2 regions of the Fulvimarina thalattae genome follow, and region 1 is predicted to be linked to the other one. Evidence: predicted binding sites of a transcription regulator. Region 1 holds the regulator's gene; the other holds the start of a gene.
The links. Region 1 encodes LexA, which represses DNA repair genes until DNA is damaged. Its sites were predicted from a motif close to TGTTCNNNNTGTGTTCNG; they were not measured.

Region 1 (9,370 bases):
ACAAGCCTAACCTGAAGCGCTCGCCGCCGAAACGAAGCTTGTCCGTGCGAGCGGTTCGTCGAGGCCGCGCGGCTCGTAGACGTGGCGGGCGAGGAAATAGCGGGTGAGGGCAAAGCCGGTTTTCAGGGTTTCGCCATCTGCCGCGCGATCGGTCTCGGTGAGAAAAGCGGGGAGGGCGAGAAGTTTATCGCGATAGGGTTCGCCCGGTTCGCGGCTTACCGCGCGGCCGCTCTTCGGCGAAACGTAGATGAGATTGTCTCTCGTTCCGGTTGCTGCGCATTGCGCCAGATCGAGACCGAAGCCGAGTTCTTCCAGAACCGCAAGCTCGAAGCGGAGCATGAGTTCACCTGCTGTCAGGCGATCCGCATTCAGATTTTCCAGAAGCACGATCAGCCCGTCATGCAGACGCGGATGCGGGTCGCGCTCGGGGAGAAGTCGCAGATGGCTCGCCGCGAGCTGCACGCCGTGGAGCCCGACGGCGCTCTCCATCAGCCCGCCCGCGCGGGAAAGGACGGGCTCAAGCGCGAAGGCCCCCATATGCTCGTCGAGCCGCGCCCGCCAATGCGCCATCACCGAATTGCCGGGCTGAAGCACTGGCCGCATCGACTTTGACCGCCCGCCACGCACGAGACCCAAATGTCGCCCACGCGATCGTGTCATCAGTTCGGCGATGACGCTGGTCTCGCCGTGCCGGCGGACACCGAGAACGATGCCTTCCTCACGCCATTCCATGGGCTGCCGCCCTTATTGCTGCACGATCTCGCGCGTCGCGTCGAAGGCGATGTCCTTGTTGCGCTCCATGATGTAGCGCAGGTCCCAGTCGTCGCGGCAGAGATAGACCGGCCGGTCGTCGCGGTCGCGGACGATCTGGTTGGTGTTGTCCTTGATGAACTGCTTGAGCGTCTGCTCGTTCGCGCAGCGGATCCAGCGCGCGACATTGTACTGCACCGGCTCGAAGGTGACATCCGCCTTGTACTCGCCCGAGATGCGAGAGGCGAGAACGTCCAGCTGCAGCGGCCCGACGACGCCGACGATCCAGTCCGATCCGATGGTCGGTCGGAACACCTGGACGAGGCCCTCCTGCGCAAGGTCTTCGAGCCCCCGGCGCAGCTGCTTCATTTTCATCGTATCTTCGAGGCGCACGCGGCGCAGCACTTCCGGCGCGAAGGCGGGAAGGCCGGTGAAGCGGAAGGTCTCTCCCTCGGTCAGCGTGTCGCCCACCTGGAGGGTGCCGTGGTTCGGAATACCGATCACGTCGCCGGCATAGGCTTCCTCGGTAAGCGAGCGCTCCTGCGCCACGAAATAGATCGGATTCGACACTGCGATCGCCTTGCCCGAGCGCACATGGTCGAGCTTCATGCCGCGCTTGAAATGGCCCGAGCAGAACCGAACGAAGGCGACGCGGTCCCGGTGCTTGGGGTCCATGTTCGCCTGCACCTTGAACACGAAGCCGGAGACCTTTTCACCCGATGGATCGATCGGACCCTTGTCGGAGGGCTGCGGCCGCGGCTCGGGCGCATGGGCGGCGATGAGGTCCATCAGCCGGTCGACGGCGAAGTTTTCGAGCGCGGAGCCGAAGACCACCGGCGTCAGATGGCCGTCACGATAGCTCTGGGCGTCGAAACTGGCATAGCCTTCCGCCGCGAGCTCGGCCGCCTCGCGAAAGCCGGAATAGGTGTCGGCTCCGAGAGCCTGTTCCAGCGCCGGATCATCAAGCCCATCGTCGAAATGCTTGGTTCCGTCGCCCTTTGCCGAGATGAAATCGTGTTCGGCGAGATCGTACACGCCTTTGAAGAGCCCGCCCTGACCCACCGGCCAGACCATGGGCGCGACGTCCATCGCGAGCTGCTCCTCGATCTCGTCGAGGAGTTCGAACGGATCGCGGCCCTCGCGGTCGATCTTGTTGACGAAGGTGATGATGGGGATGTCGCGCAGGCGGCAGATCTCGAAGAGCTTGCGCGTCTGGCCCTCGATGCCCTTTGCCGCGTCGATCACCATGATCGCGGAGTCGACGGCAGTCAGTGTCCGATAGGTGTCCTCGGAAAAGTCGCTATGGCCCGGCGTATCGAGGAGGTTGAAGTTGATGCCGTCCTTCTGGAACGTCATCACCGAGGAGGTGACCGAGATGCCGCGATCCTTCTCGATGCCCATCCAATCGGATTTCGCCCGCGCCTTGTTGCCCTTGGCGCGCACCGCGCCCGCCATCTCGATCGCGCCACCGGTGAGCAGCAGCTTTTCCGTCAGCGTCGTCTTACCGGCGTCCGGATGCGAGATGATCGCGAAGGTTCGGCGGTTGGAAAAGCTGAACTTTGCGGAAGCCGCAGGGATCGGCTTTTCTTCGGCCTCGAGGGCAAGGCTGCTCATGGCGGGCTTTCTTCAGGTGCTCGAACGTCGATAAGCGCCCTTCTCGCCAAGAAAAACGGCGCATCTGTGGGGCGGTATCACGCATCAATGTACGATGACTCGCATGTCGCACAAGCCGCCGTCTTGCGAAACAGGCCAGATGAGGCTTTTCCTGATTCCCGATTCGTTCCGATTCGGCTCTTGCGGAACACAATAAGAACATATAGGCTTGTTCAGGATTTGTTTTGGAGGCGCCGAGACGCATGCTGACGCGCAAGCAGCACGAACTTCTCAAATTTATCGACGCTCGGCTCAACGAGACCGGTGTTCCGCCGTCCTTCGACGAAATGAAGGACGCGCTGGAGTTGAAGTCGAAATCGGGCATCCATCGCCTGATCACCGCGCTGGAAGAGCGCGGCTTCATCCGCCGGCTGCCGAATCGGGCACGAGCTCTCGAAGTCCTCAAGCTCCCGGATGCGATGCGCAGGCCGGAGCCGCAACAGCCTGCCCAGCGCGGCTTCAAGCCAAGCGTCATCGAGGGTTCGAAAGGCCAGCCGGCGAAGCCGCGCGGCGGTTCGGAAGACGGCGCAGCGAACGAAAATATCTCGATTCCGGTCATGGGCCGGATTGCTGCCGGTGTTCCGATCTCGGCGATCCAGCACAACACCCATTCGATCTCGATCCCGCCCGACATGATCATGGGCGGTGAGCACTATGCCCTTGAGGTGAAGGGCGACTCGATGGTCGAGGCGGGCATTCTCGACGGCGATACGGTTGTGATCCGCCGCGGCGACACCGCCATTCCCGGCGAGATCGTCGTGGCCCTCGTCGATGACGAGGAGGCGACGCTCAAACGCTTCCGCAAGAAGGGCGACACGATCGCGCTGGAAGCGGCAAATCCAGCCTATGAGACGCGGATCTTCGGCGCCGACCGGGTGCGTGTGCAGGGTAAGCTCGTCGGGCTGATCCGGCGGTACTGATCTCGGGCTGAGCGGCACGCTACTTAGCTTCGGCCGACGGAGATGCGTCGGCGGTTGTCGAATTGGTTGGCGGCTGCTCGTCCTCTGCCTCTGGCTTACGCCAGTATTCCGGCCAGGGCGCATGGCGGTGGTGGTTCCAATCGCCGGGATCTTCGGGAACGGAGCGGCTGACTTCGATCTGGCCCGTCTCAGGATTGCGTGAGATCGCCAGTGAGCCGGTCCGCCGCAGCGTCCTAAGCGTTACGAGATAGGCGCCCGAACGACATTCCCGGGTCCGGGCCGCCCGTGCGACAAACGCGATCTCCCCGCCGTCGCAGGCCTCGCCAAGCAGGCGATAGTCTGTCGTATAGGCAACGGAAATTCCGCTTCGCGTGGTAAACCGGCAGAGCTTCGCTTCGCAGTCTTCGAGGCCGGGTACAACGCCGCGGTGTTCTGTTTCAACCGTACGGTAGGCGTGGTCCCATTGATCGGAGACGAAGCCATTGGGCCGCGCCTTCGAATAGGCAATCGATCCGCCATCGAGGAGCGCGAAGGTCTTGCCGTCTTCGAAGATCAGCAATTCCGGTGGACCGGCGCGTTGGGCGGCGAGGGCGAGACCGCTCGCCAGAACCGGAAGGGCCAGCCATCGCAATCGCCCGACCGGTAGACAGAAGGCGAGGAGCGCTGCCGTCAGGACGAGCAATGCAGCCGGCTGGACGAGCCCCGTTCCGTAATCGGGCAGGCGGTTTGCAAGGTCGGATGCGATCGCAATGAGGAATTCGAGGCCGAGCCCGACGATCGCGAATGCAACGGCGTCGAGCCCGAATGGCATGAGGATGACCCCGACAAGCGCCATCGGCATGATCAGCAGTGCGAAGAGCGGCATGACGATGAGATTGGCGACCAGCCCGAAGGGTGCAAAGCGCTGGAAGTGGAAGACCGCGTAAGGCGCGGTCGCCAGGCCGGCGATCAGCGCCGTCGCGGCTGTGCCGACGAAGAAGATGAGGATCGCGCGCGCCGCACCGTCCTTGATCTCGCGTGAGCGTCCGCTCCGATATCGGCTGAAGGCACTATAGACGCCGACAAGGCCGACGGTGGCGGCAAAGCTCATCTGGAAGCTGGCGGTCATCACGGCGTGCGGCGTCCATGCCAGAATGAGGATGGCGGCGATGGAGACGTTGCGCATGGTGATCGCAGGCCGGTCGAAGAGGACGGCGAGCAGCATGACGAGGAGCATGAGATAGGCGCGCTCGGTGGCGACGCTCGAACCGGAGAGGACGAGATAGAAGGTCGAGACGCCAATGGCGCCGACGGCTGCGATCTTCTTCACCGGCCAGACCAGGGCGAGGGAGCCGGCGAAGACCAGGGTTCGACGTATCGAGACCATGGCGAAGCCGGCGACGAGCGCGACGTGGAGGCCGGAAATCGCGAGAATATGCGCAAGGCCGGTCGCGCGCAGAGCCTCGCTGGTCTCTTCATCGATCCCGTCGCGCTGGCCGGTGACGAGCGCGGCGGCGACGGCACCGGGCTGGCCGGGAATGAGCGAGCGGATGCGGTCGGTCACCGTTCCGCGCAGATCGGCGACGGCGATCTGGAAGCGTTCGCCGACCGTCAGCGGCGTATCGTCCTTGCCCACCTCGGACTGCGGTTTCGGGATTCCGAGGGAAAAGCCATAGGCGCCGAGGCCATCGAAATAAGGAACGAAGGCGAAATCGTAGCTGCCGGGAAAGGCCGGGCCGGAGGGCGGACGCAGGCGGACAAGCCCCTCGTATCGGTCGCCCGGCCGCATGATGTCGTGCTCTCCTGCAACCACGATCCGCACGCGCTCGGGCGGTCGGGAAAGGACCGGGCGTTCGCTCGAGCGGATATCGACGAGATAGCGAGAGCGGTTCCGGTCATCTTTTTCATGGCTGGCGACGCGTCCGCCGATGAAGACGGTCGCTTCGCCGGAGAAAATCGTCGTGTCCGTGCGCCAGAGCTCGAACTGGGCGAGAAGCAGCCCGGCGAGCAAGCTTGTCAGGATGAGGATCAATGTCGGCCGGGCTGCCGATCTTAAGAGGTGGTTCGAGAGAAGTGCGACTGACAGAAACGCGGCCACAAGCGTGATCGCCGCCGTTCCTGCGCCGAAGCCGAAAACTGCGACCGCGCCGGCGGCCATGGCGACCGGGATGAGATGAAACGTCGTCCGGTAGGCTTTTTCACGCTCCCATTCGGATGCAAGCCATGTTCCAAAGGCCGGAAATGCTTGGAATATCCCGAATGCTGACGCCCCGACAAAGCGCTGCCGGACCCGTGAGGAAAAAAGCGCGAAGCGTTCGCGCCAGCCGGAGGCGAGGTCCTGGTCTGCCGGTTCGCTCAACTCCCGCCTGTCCATTCCTTGTTTCGTGGATAGGCTATGGTACACACCCGCCGAAAAGACGCGATCGAAAAATCGAGCGTTTTGCTATCTGAAATGAATGGAGAAGACATGACGGACGGCGTCGTCACCCGTTTTGCGCCCTCGCCCACCGGATTTCTTCATATCGGCGGAGCGCGGACCGCGCTGTTCAACTGGCTCTATGCTCGTGCGAAGGGCGGCAAAATGCTGCTGCGCATCGAGGATACCGATCGCGAGCGCTCGACGCACGAGGCGGTCGACGCGATCATCGAAGGCCTGAAATGGATGGGCCTCGAAGCCGATGGCGAGCCGGTGTCGCAGTTCGCCAATGGCGACCGGCATCGCGCGGTGGCGGAAGAACTGCTCGCCAAGGGGCAGGCCTATAAATGCTATGCCAGCCAGGAAGAACTCGCCGAGATGCGCGAGAAGGCCAAAGCCGAGAAGCGCCCCCCGCGCTATGACGGGCGCTGGCGCGACCGCGACCCGTCCGAGGCTCCGGCCGGTGTCGATCCGGTCATACGGCTAAAGGCGCCGCTCGACGGCGAGACGATCGTCGACGATCAGGTGCAGGGGCGCGTGCGGTTCAACAACAAGGAGCTCGACGATTTCGTGCTCCTGCGCTCGGACGGATCGCCCACCTATATGCTCGCCGTCGTCGTCGACGACCACGACATGGGCGTCACCCACATCATCCGCGGCGACGATCACCTCACCAACGGCGCGCGGCAGGCCCTGATCTACAAGGCGATGGGCTGGGATGTGCCGGTGATGGCGCATATCCCGCTGATCCATGGGCCGGACGGCGCCAAACTGTCCAAGCGTCATGGCGCCCTCGGCATCGAGGCTTATCGCGCCATGGGCTATCTGCCGGTGGCCTTGCGCAACTATCTGGTCCGGCTCGGATGGGCTCATGGTGACGACGAGATCATCTCGACCGAGGACATGATTTCCTGGTTCGACGTTTCGGAGATCAACAAGGGCGCGGCGCGGTTCGACTTCAAGAAGCTCGAAGCGCTGAACGGTTGGTGGATCCGCCAGTCCGGCGACGAGGCCTTGACCGACCAGCTGATGGCCGAACGCGACGTTCTGCCGAACGGCGATCTCTTGAAGGGCGCACCGTATGGCGCGGTGCGGGAAAAATTGCTGGCGGCGATGCCCGGACTCAAGGAGCGCGCCAAGACGCTCGTGGAGCTGACCGACAGCGCGACATACCTCTTCGCCCAGCGTCCGCTTCCTCTGGAGGATAAGGCCGAGACGATCCTGTCCGATGGCGGACGCGAGACAATCTCGGAACTGACGCCGCGCCTTGAAGCGGTGTCGGAGTGGGCGGTCGAGCCGCTAGAGGCCGAAGTGCGGGCGTTTGCCGAGGAGAAGGGCCTGAAGCTCGGCAAGGCAGCGCAGCCGCTGCGTGCAGCGCTGACCGGTCGGTCCACTTCGCCGGGCGTGTTCGACGTCTTGGCGGTTCTCGGCCGAGAGGAGTCGCTCGCACGGCTGAAGGACCAGTTTCCCAGCTAATGGAAACGCTTTCGCGATTCCGGCTTGATGATTTATACCGCAGTGCAAGGCCCCAACTTGTTCCGTCCGCACGGATGAAGTAGGCAGAGCAATTAAAACCTTGTGCGCTGCAAAAATCCTTGGATTGAAAAGCGGCTGAGAACGGAAGGGGAAAAAAAGATGACGGACCAATCCGCCAAATTCACGATGGGATCCGAGACGGCCGACCTGCCTCGCCGCTCGGGAACGATCGGCCCCGAAGTCGTCGACGTCACCCAGCTCTACAAGGACACGGGTCTCTTCACCTTCGATCCGGGCTTTTCCTCGACCGCCTCGTGCGAATCGAAGATCACCTATATCGACGGTGACAACGGCATTCTCCTTCACCGCGGCTATTCGATCGATGAACTCGCCGAGAAGGGCGACTATCTCGAGACCTGTTATCTGCTGCTTTACGGCGAGCTGCCGACGGCCCGCGAGAAAGAAGACTTCGTCTACCGCGTGACCCGCCATACCATGGTTCACGAGCAGATGAACCGGTTCTTCACTGGCTTCCGGCGCGACGCCCATCCGATGGCCGTCATGGTCGCCTGTGTCGGCGCGCTGTCTGCATTCTATCATGACTCGACGGATATCGCCGATCCGCACCAGCGGATGATCGCGTCCCTGCGCATGATCGCGAAGATGCCGACGATCGCGGCGATGGCTTACAAGTACCACATCGGCCAGCCTTTCGTTTATCCGCGCAACGATCTCGATTATGCGGAAAACTTCCTGCACATGTGCTTCGCGGTGCCGTGCGAGCCCTATGAGATCAATCCCGTTCTCGCGCGTGCGATGGATCGCATCTTCACGCTGCACGCCGACCACGAGCAGAACGCCTCGACCTCGACGGTGCGTCTGGCAGGCTCATCGGGCGCAAACCCGTTCGCCTGCATCGCGGCTGGTGTCGCCTGCCTCTGGGGTCCGGCCCATGGCGGCGCGAACGAGGCGGCTCTCAACATGCTGATGGAAATCGGTACGGCGGACCGCATTCCGGAATTCATCGATCGCGCGAAGGACAAGAACGATCCGTTCCGCCTGATGGGCTTCGGCCACCGGGTCTATAAGAACTACGATCCGCGCGCGAAGATCATGCAGAAGACCTGTCATGAAGTCCTCGACGAGCTCGGCGTACGCGACGATCCGCTTCTCGAAGTCGCGATGGAGCTGGAGCGCATCGCGCTGACCGATCAGTACTTCATCGACAAGAAGCTCTATCCGAACGTCGACTTCTATTCCGGCATCACGCTGAAGGCCCTCGGTTTCCCAACCGCGATGTTCACGGTGCTTTTCGCCGTCGCGCGCACCGTCGGCTGGATCGCCCAGTGGAAGGAAATGATCGAGGATCCCAAGCAGCGCATCGGCCGTCCGCGCCAACTCTACACCGGCGCGGCGCAGCGCGAATATGCGCCGGTCGATACGCGCGACTGATCAAGCGTCTGGCTCGCTCGAACGCGGGACCTGATATCAGACATTATCGACGGGTCGGGCTCATGGTCCGGCCCGTTTTGTGTTTGGCGGGGTGCGATCAGAGAACCGGAGGTCTCAGATGCGCGGCCTTCAGCGCCAGGCTGCCGCGGCCATCGGCGCCTGTCTTGCGATAGATCGTCCGTATCTGCGTGCGCGCCGTATGGGGCGAGACGCCTCGAATATCGGCGATCGTTGGCACCGTATGGCCCTTGAGGATCAGCCCCACGACCTCCGTTTCGGCTGGAGACAGCCCGTGCAGGGTAGCCAGATGTCGTGGATCGACGGTCGGCGGATCGTTCGGATCGATGATGGTGACGAGCGCACCGGCAAATCCCCTCGTCATCTCGCGGGCACCATCGCGCATGGGCGAAATCTCGATAAGGAGAGGTTCACTCGTGCCGACGGGCGGACTCAGCAGGACCTCATGGGCGGTACGATTCAGTCGATTGGCGGCGTCACCGGCCGACTGGATCGCGCGTTCGATCTGTCGGGTCCGGCTCTCGTCACGCGTCCTGATACGGTTCCTTGGGCAAAGGCCTATGCCGCCGTGCCGATCCATCACCGCTCTGGCCATTTCGTTGACGAGAACGATTTCGCCTGCGGCGTTTGCGAGCATGACCCCTACCGAGAGACGGTCGAGCACCCCCAGTACTGCCTGATAGCGGGCGACCAACCCGCTGACAAA
Region 2 (9,370 bases), on a different contig from region 1:
CATCACGATGACGGCGGCGGTGCCGAGAGATGTCTTGATCTCCTTCAGCCCGTCAAAATCCATCGGCGCGTCGATAATGTCCTTGGCCGGAACCACCGGCACGGAGGAGCCACCGGGAATCACCGCAAGAAGATTGTCCCAGCCGCCGCGCACACCGCCACAATGCTTCTCGATCAGCTCACGGAAGGAGATGCTCATCGCCTCTTCGACCGTGCAGGGCTGCTCGACATGGCCTGAGATACAGAAGAGCTTGGTGCCCGTGTTGTTCTCCCGGCCGATCCCTGCGAACCAACCGCCGCCGCGCCGCAGAATGGTGGGGGCAACCGCGATCGATTCGACGTTGTTGACCGTCGTCGGGCAACCGTAGAGTCCAACATTCGCCGGAAATGGTGGCTTGAGGCGAGGCTGGCCTTTTTTGCCTTCAAGGCTCTCGAGAAGCGCCGTTTCCTCGCCGCAGATATAGGCGCCGGCGCCGTGGTGGACGACGACATCGAAGTCCCAACCGCACTTGTTGTCGCGACCCAGCAAGCCCGCGTCGTAGCACTCGTCGACAGCTTTCTGCAGCGCCTCGCGTTCACGTATGTATTCGCCGCGGATGTAGATGAAGGCAGTGTGAGCCCCCATTGCGAAACCGGCGATGACGCAACCCTCGATCAGCGTAAACGGGTCGTTGCGCATGATTTCCCGGTCCTTACACGTCCCGGGTTCGGACTCGTCAGCATTGACCACGAGATAATGCGGACGTCCCGCGCTCTCCTTGGGCATGAAGGACCATTTGAGTCCGGTCGGGAAGCCAGCGCCGCCACGTCCGCGAAGGCCAGACGCCTTCATCTCATTGATGATCCAGTCGCGGCCTTTCTCGATGATGTCCTTCGTGCCATCGAAATGGCCGCGCTTCATTGCCGCCTTCAGGCTCTTGTCGCGGAGCCCGTATATATTGGTGAAGATGCGGTCCTTGTCGGCCAGCATATACCCGCTCCTTGCTTACGAACCCGATGTTTCGTCGTCGTTTTCGGCACCGTAGTCCGAGCGAACCTTGGCCTGTTCGACCCATTGGTCGCGCACGGCGCGTCCCCGAAAATTAAGGTAATTGTCGACCCATACCAGTTCTTCGCGTCGCCATGCCGCGACCTGCCGGTAGTGGAAAACGCCAAGTTCGTTCAGCTTAGCCTCGATAACCGGCCCGATCCCCTTAATTTTCTGAAGATCGTCTTTCTTGCCGCCCTCAGGTTCGGTCAACAAGCCTTCAGGACGCTCGCCCTCCCCCAGATCTTCATCGGCGGATGGAAGAGCCGGCTGCTCATCGATCGGCTTTCCGATCCCAGGCGCCGGAGCTTCCGGCATCTCGGACGGCTTGCGCCTGTCATCTGCCTCTGTCGCGAAGGTATCCGCGTATACAGGGCCTGGACGGGTGTCGGATGTATCGGCGCGTTTCCCCTCCAGCGACCGACCTTCGTCGCGGTTCACGAGATCCGGTGACGGCTCACCTTCGCGGGCCCGCTCGATATCGGTTCCGCCGGCATCGTCGACCACCTTGAAGTCCCGTACGACCGCGTCGCGCGCGGCAGCTTCCTTATCCAGGAAAGTGCCGCCGGACATCTGCGGAGCCGCGCTTTCGTCGTCGCCGGTCACGACGCCCGACTCGGCCGCATCGCGCTCTTCCTGCCCGGTCTTCCCCTCTTCCGTACCGCCTTCCTGACCGGCGCTCGGATCGTGGGCTTCAGCGACAAGTTCGTCGCTCTCGTCCCGCTCGGCACTCTGAGGCGTTGTCTCGGCATCCGCCTTGCCGGGACTAGCGGTGCTGGGATCTGTATAGACGGACTCGCTGTCCGGTCGCCCGGCCTCTGAAGGCGGCGTTGAGATTGCCGCACCAGCGCCCTGGCCCTGATCCGCGGAGCCGTTGGCCGCGCCGTGCGCGCCTTCCCGCTTCTGTTCGGCGATCAGGTCATCGTAGTCCTCGGTCAGCGACGTCAGGCCACCGATGGGCACGGACTGATGGCGACCGTTCTGCGGGCCGGTTGTTACTTTGGCGCCGTTGCCGGCGTCGAACTCGTCGATGATCTCTTCCAGCCGTTCCGGGGTCAGATCCTCATAGGCATCCTTGAAGATCATGATCATCGGGGCGTTCACGCAGGCACCCTGACATTCGACTTCTTCCCACGAAAGCGTGCCGGACGAGTTGCGGTGGAACGGTTCGGGGTGGATCTTCTTCTTGCAGACCGCCTTCAGGTCCTCCGCGCCACGCAGCATGCAGGGCGTCGTCCCGCAGACCTGCACATGGGCGCGCGTCCCGATCGGCTGAAGCATGAACTGCGTGTAGAAGGTCGCGACCTCGAGAACGCGGATCAGCGGCATAGCCAGGCGATCGGCAACGTGCTCGATGGCAGCCTTTGTGACCCAGCCCTCCTGGTCCTGCGCGCGCATCAGGAGAGGAATCACGGCCGACTGCTGCCGGCCCTCGGGATATTTGCGGACGGTGGCATCGGCCCATGCTGCGTTCTCGTCCGTGAACGCGAAGCTCTGGGGCTGGATGCTGTCATCGGCAAGACGTCGAACGGACATCGGACCTCGACTCTGGAACCATTTCAATTCATGCGGTTTGGCCGCGTTCTATCACAGGCGAACCAAAACGCCAGCGCTTGATATTCCTGTTATCGCACTGCGGCAAACCGCGCGAGACCGTTGGACGCGGTCATCGTCCAAAAGGTCGAGAAAAAACGCATGGATGGCAAGAGAAACGCCGGGCTGCTGCCGGCTCATTCCAAACCTTCGAATATCGATGCACGAAGGAGTAGCTTGCCCATCTGGCTTGGAAACGCGTCTATTCCGTGGGCAATCCGACTTCCATCGCCTCGCCCTCTCCAAGCACGTTGTCGTGCCCCGACACCAAAACGCTTGTCACGCCAGCGGGAATTGAGATCCCGAATTCGGACCGGGTAAACGGCTGTTCGTTCACGTGCGGATGAAGAAGCTCGCGGGTGACGTAGACCGCTCCATCCGCACCTTTGACGTCCCAGCGATCCGCGTAGTGCTCGGCTCCTTCGTCGTCATGCCTCACGGTGACGCCGAAACTGTAGACACCCTCGCCGGTGCGCGTCACCTGCACGTCCTCGACGACCGGTTCTCCAGCATGGACCACTGCTGCACCAGCCAGAACGATAGAGCCCGCGAGAGCGAGCTCTAGAAATCCAGCGACACAGGCGCATCCGGAAACCTTCGAGCGGCGTGACCGATCAGAACGGAATTTCGTCGTCGAAATCGCGCGATCCGCCACCACCGCCATAGCCGCCGCCCCCGCCGGAACCGCCACCGTAATCTCCGCCGCCGCCGCGAGACCCGCCGGACGGCGGACCGCCGCGTGATCCGCCGCCGCCATAGTCGCCACCGCCACCGCCTTCACCGCGGCCGTCGAGCATAGTGAGCGAGCAGTTGAAGCCCTGCAGAACGACTTCTGTCGTGTACTTTTCCTGGCCGTCCTGTCCCTGCCATTTGCGGGTCTGGAGCTGACCCTCGATATAAACCTTCGAGCCCTTCTTTACGTACTGCTCGATGACCTTGTTCAGGCCCTCATTGAAGCAGACGACCCTATGCCATTCGGTCTTCTCGCGTCGTTCGCCGGAATTGCGGTCGCGCCAGCTTTCCGAAGTCGCGACCGAAAAGTTCGCGATCGGCTTGCCGTCCTGTGTGCGCCGCATTTCGGGGTCGGCCCCGAGATTGCCGACGAGGATGACCTTATTGACGCTGCCCGCCATGAATGACTCCTTTACACGAATGCGCGCGAACCTAACGACGCACCCCCGGCCGCGAAAGGGTGCTCCCTCGTTCGTTCACAGAAAAGGCCGTGCGACGCATCGCCGACGATACGGAACAAAATTAGAACAAAGCCTTTCCTTGAGTCAATCCGTGCTTTAAACTCGGTGCTGGTTTCCATAGATAGGCCAAATCCCAGTTTCCTTATCTCCTGCCGGTATCGTTCATGTCCGATCTCAAGACGATCTCCATTCGTGGTGCGCGCGAACACAATCTCAAAAATGTCGATCTCGACATTCCGCGCGACAAGCTGATCGTCATGACGGGCTTGTCCGGCTCGGGCAAATCCTCCCTCGCCTTCGATACGATTTATGCGGAAGGCCAGCGTCGTTATGTCGAGAGCTTGTCGGCCTATGCCCGGCAGTTCCTGGAAATGATGCAGAAACCGGACGTCGATTCCATCGAGGGCCTCTCGCCGGCGATCTCGATCGAACAGAAAACGACGTCGAAGAATCCGCGCTCGACCGTGGCGACCGTCACCGAGATCTACGATTACATGCGTCTGCTGTTCGCGCGAGTCGGCGTCCCGATCTCGCCGGCGACCGGGCTGCCGATCGAGAGCCAGACGGTGAGCCAGATGGTCGACCGAGTGCTCGCGCTCGATGAGGGCACGCGCCTCTATCTGCTTGCGCCGATGATCCGGGGCCGCAAGGGCGAATACCGCAAGGAACTGGCCGAGCTGCAGAAGAAGGGATTCCAGCGCGTCAAGGTAGACGGCGAGTACTACGAGATCGCCGACGTGCCGGCCCTCGACAAGAAGTACAAGCACGATATCGATGTAGTGGTCGATCGCATCATTGTGCGCGAGGACATGAAGTCCCGCCTCGCCGACTCTATCGAGACCGCGCTCGGCATGGCCGACGGTCTGGCGGTCGCGGAATTCGCCGACAAGCCGCTGCCGAAGGATCGGCTCGCCGATGCGGGGGCGAACCGCAACAAGAACGAGACCCACGAGCGGCTGCTCTTTTCCGAAAAGTTTGCCTGCCCGGTGTCCGGCTTTACGATACCGGAGATCGAGCCGCGGCTTTTCTCCTTCAACAACCCGTTCGGCGCCTGCCCGAAATGCGACGGCCTCGGCTCCCAGCAGGCAGTCGATCCCAAGCTCGTCGTCCCGAACGAGAACATGACGCTGAAGAACGGCGCGATCGCGCCCTGGGCGAAGTCAACCTCGCCCTATTACGGCCAGACCCTGGAGGGGCTCGGCAAGCATTACGGCTTCAAGCAGACCGACAAATGGTCCGATCTGTCGGATGAGGCAAAGGGCGTCATCCTCAACGGCACAGGCAAGGATAAGGTCGAGTTCCGTTTCAAGGACGGGCTCCGCGCCTATTCGACGACCAAGACCTTCGAGGGCGTGGTGCCGAATCTTTCCCGCCGCTGGCGCGAGACCGATTCGGCCTTCATGCGCGAGGAGATAGAGCGCTTCATGTCGGCAACGCCCTGCCCCGCCTGCAACGGCAACCGGCTGAAGCCCGAGGCGCTGGCTGTGAAGATTTCCGGCCAGCATATCGGCGAGGTCGCCGATCTCTCGATCCGCAATGCGGCAGAGTGGTTCGAGAACCTGCCGCAAAGCCTGAGCGACAAGCAGAACGAGATTGCCGTCCGCATCCTGAAGGAGATTCGCGACCGGCTGCGCTTCCTCAACGATGTCGGGCTCGACTATCTCACCCTGTCCCGGTCCTCGGGCACCCTCTCAGGCGGAGAGAGCCAGCGCATCCGCCTCGCCTCCCAAATCGGCTCCGGGCTGACAGGTGTTCTCTATGTGCTGGACGAGCCCTCGATCGGTCTGCATCAGCGCGATAATGAGCGCCTGCTCGTCACGCTCAAGCACCTTCGGGACATCGGCAATACGGTAATCGTCGTCGAACATGACGAGGACGCGATCCGGACAGCCGATTATGTGGTCGATATCGGCCCCGCAGCAGGCGTCCATGGCGGCAAGATCATCGCCTCGGGCACGCCCGACGACATCATGGAAACTCCGGATTCGATTACGGGCCAGTATCTGTCAGGCGATATGGGCGTTCCGGTTCCGCAGGCACGGCGGAAGGCGAAAAAGGGCAAGGCGGTCAAAGTTGTCGGCGCGCGCGGCAACAATCTGAAAAATGTCAGCGCCGAGATCCCGCTCGGCCTCTTTTCCTGCGTCACCGGCGTTTCCGGCGGCGGCAAGTCGACCTTCCTGATCGAGACCCTGTTCAAGGCCGCATCCCGCCGCATCGCCAATGGCCGGGACGTTCCGGCCGAGCACGACCGGATCGAGGGCCTTGAACATCTCGACAAGGTCATCGATATCGACCAGTCGCCCATCGGCCGCACGCCGCGCTCGAATCCGGCGACCTATACCGGCGCATTCACGCCGATCCGAGATTGGTTCGCGGGCCTGCCCGAGGCGAAGGCGCGCGGTTATCAGCCCGGCCGCTTCTCGTTCAACGTCAAGGGCGGGCGCTGCGAGGCCTGCCAAGGCGATGGCGTCATCAAGATCGAGATGCACTTCCTGCCCGATGTCTACGTCACCTGCGATGTCTGCGACGGCAAGCGCTACAACCGCGAGACGCTTGAGGTCACGTACAAGGAAAAGTCGATCGCCGACGTGCTCGACATGACCGTGGACGAAGGCGTCGACTTCTTCGCGCCGGTCGCTGCTGTGCGTGACAAGCTCGTGGCGCTGAAAGAGGTCGGCCTCGGCTATATCAAGGTCGGCCAGCAGGCGACGACGCTCTCGGGCGGCGAGGCCCAACGCGTGAAGCTCGCGAAGGAGCTGTCGCGCAAGGCGACCGGCAAGACGCTCTACATTCTCGACGAGCCAACGACGGGCCTCCACTTCCACGACGTCGCCAAGCTGCTCGAGGTGCTGCACGGCCTCGTCGAGCGCGGCAACACGGTGGTCGTCATCGAGCATAATCTTGAGGTCATCAAGACCGCCGACTGGCTGGTCGACATTGGCCCAGAAGGGGGTGACGGCGGCGGCGAAATCGTTGCGACCGGCACACCTGAACAAGTCTGCGAGACCCGGAAAAGCTATACTGGCCGCTTCCTCAAGGAGCTTCTGGAGCGCCGGCCGACGAAAAAGGTGACGAAGATCGCCGCGGAGTAGATCGCGCTATAGCTGTCAGCGTTGCATTCTAGCGCCGCTGCGCCAGCCAAACTGTGTGATAGTCGCAATCCGGGTCTTCGTTGCGCTGGTCGAGAACTTCAAAGCCGGTTTCAGCAAGAAGGGCACGATAATCCTCGTTATCGAGACTGGCCGCGTAGAGCGGCTCGCCCTCGAACTCGCTGATCACTTCGCCAGCTCTGGGCCCGGTCGTGAAGAGAAGCGGCGCATCGGGCGCGGCATGCAACGCGAAAATAGGAAACATTTTCCGCTGATCGTTCGGCGAGAGCAGGAAGAAGCTGTCCCAGGCGATCAGTCCGTCGAAGGTTTCTCCAAGCGAAACGGTGCGCATATCGGCTTCGAGCCAGCGATGATTTGGAAATCGCTCACTGGCGAGACTCAGCATCGCTGCGGAGCTGTCGATGCCCGTAATCTGGCACCCGTGCTCTGCGAGAAAAGCGCTGATCGGCTCCCCCATGCCGCACCCGAGATCGAGAACGCACGGCGTCTCCGCCACGGCATCGAGAAAACGGTCGAGCCAACCTTTTTCGAACAGGGCGCGATTGCGGAGGCGATCAAAGGCGGTGGCGTGACGCTGGTAGATACCGACGATGGCACCGGCGGCCTGATCGAGCTTCGCCCGCTTGTCGGTCACGCACCGTTCGCCTTCGGTGGGATGCGCCGTACGGCGCTCAGCGCCACGCCCTTCTCGTCGAACCGTTCTAAGGTCTCGGTGAGCGGCTCGATTGCGGTCATCATGTGATAGGCGTTGGCGTGGAGCAGGCGTTGGCCGTCCATCATGATGCCGACATGGCCCGGCCAGAACAGGAGGTCGCCGCGCTGGAGAGCCTCGATGCCGGCTATCCGCGTGCCGAGTTCGCGCACCTGGTCGGACGAATCGCGCGGCGCGTCGATCCCGGCCATTGCGCAGGAGAGCTGGACGAGCCCCGAGCAGTCGATACCGAGCGCGCTCTTGCCGCCCCAGAGATAGGGGGTTTCGAGAAAACGTTCGGCGACGGAGACGAAGTCCTCGGCATCCTCCCCGAAGGTCTCCGCATGCTGCTTGACGATCGCACCGCCGCCGTCGAGCAGGTGATAGTTGGCATTGTGATCCTCGGCCTCGCCGACGACCTTCACGAGCGCACCCATGGGTAGGTCGGCTACCGGCGGGCGCTTGATGTCGGGTTCGGGAAAGACCAGCGTGCGCGGCACGGAAATCCGGTGTGTCGGCATGTCCGCTTCGCCCGGTTCGCTGAGACGGCTCAGCGCGGCGAAGGGCGTGTAGCCAACATAGCCGTCCTCGTCGAGCTGCACCCAGGCCCAGGGCTCGCCATCGACGACGATCTCGTCAAAGACGAGCAGCCGTTCACCGAACAGGGCCTCCGTGTCGAGCGCGGCATCATGGGCCGGCGCGCGATGAAGCGGGGCGAGCGGCACGGAAACGACGCCCGGCTGGCCTTCGATGAAGCGTTCAGCCTCGACGCTTCCCTTGAGGCGGATATCGGCCAAATCGTCACGATAGGCGTTGAGGCGGGGATTGAGCTTGTCAGTCATGCTTATCATCAATGCGTTCGAAATCACTTCGCCGGATAACGCGTTGCGAGAACGTCGAAAAGGGCGCGGACGGCATAGGCTTCGCCGCCCACCGGGCCGATCGACGAGGCCTTCGGACGCCAGCCATAGATATCGAAATGGGCCCAGGCCTTGGCTTTTTCGACGAAGCCATCGAGAAAGAGCGCGGCCGTGATCGCGCCGGCAAACCCGCCTGAACTGATATTGTTGGTGTCGGCGACCTTGGACGAAAGGTCCGGGCCGTAGGGCCGATAAAGCGGGAGCCGCCAGGACGGATCGGCGAGCCGAACACCCGCCTCCGTCAGATCGCCGACAAGGCTCGTATCATCGCTGAAGAAGGCCGGAAGATCGGCCCCGAGGGCGACACGCGCGGCACCCGTGAGCGTCGCCATGTCGATCATGATTTCCGGCTCCTCCTCGTCGCCATAGGCGAGCGCGTCGGCGAGCACCAGCCGTCCCTCGGCATCGGTGTTTCCGATCTCTACCGTCTTGCCTTTTCGGCTCGTGAGAATGTCGCTCGGGCGGAAGGCGTTGTCGGAGATCGAGTTCTCCACCGCCGGAATGAGAACCCGCAGCCGCACGTCCAGCTTTTGCGCCATGATCATCGAGGCAAGCCCCAGGACGTTGGCCGCTCCCCCCATATCCTTCTTCATCAGCAGCATGCTCGACGGCGGCTTGATGTCGAGGCCACCGGTGTCGAAGCAAACGCCCTTGCCGACCAGGGTCACTTTCGGGGCGTCCTGCCTTCCCCAGGTCAGGTCGATGAGGCGCGGCGCCGACGCGCTTGCCCGACCGACGGCGTGGATCATCGGGAAGTTCTTCGCGAGCAACGCCTCGCCGGCGATTACGGAAACCGAGGCGCTGCGGCGTTCGCCGAGATCACGGACGGCCTGTTCC

Region 2: the regulator LexA is predicted to act here: its motif matches at 3,864-3,881, upstream of uvrA (excinuclease ABC subunit UvrA).

What each region holds. Positions count from the first base shown of each region.
Region 1 covers NZ_JBEHWS010000001.1:238,292-247,661, forward strand. Annotated here, with positions in the region: gene recO (DNA repair protein RecO) at 7-732, opposite strand; gene ABRA89_RS01115 (peptide chain release factor 3) at 745-2,364, opposite strand; gene lexA (transcriptional repressor LexA) at 2,607-3,323, shown strand; gene ABRA89_RS01125 (ComEC/Rec2 family competence protein) at 3,343-5,661, opposite strand; gene gltX (glutamate--tRNA ligase) at 5,770-7,194, shown strand; gene gltA (citrate synthase) at 7,354-8,646, shown strand; gene ABRA89_RS01140 (helix-turn-helix transcriptional regulator) at 8,744-9,370, opposite strand, start outside.
Region 2 covers NZ_JBEHWS010000010.1:115,282-124,651, forward strand. Annotated here, with positions in the region: gene nuoF (NADH-quinone oxidoreductase subunit NuoF) at 1-969, opposite strand, end outside; partial or broken gene nuoE (NADH-quinone oxidoreductase subunit NuoE) at 1,956-2,562, opposite strand; gene ABRA89_RS13815 (hypothetical protein) at 2,822-3,139, opposite strand; gene ABRA89_RS13820 (single-stranded DNA-binding protein) at 3,234-3,752, opposite strand; gene uvrA (excinuclease ABC subunit UvrA) at 3,977-6,904, shown strand; gene ABRA89_RS13830 (class I SAM-dependent DNA methyltransferase) at 6,933-7,556, opposite strand; gene ABRA89_RS13835 (C40 family peptidase) at 7,553-8,455, opposite strand; gene ABRA89_RS13840 (leucyl aminopeptidase family protein) at 8,479-9,370, opposite strand, start outside.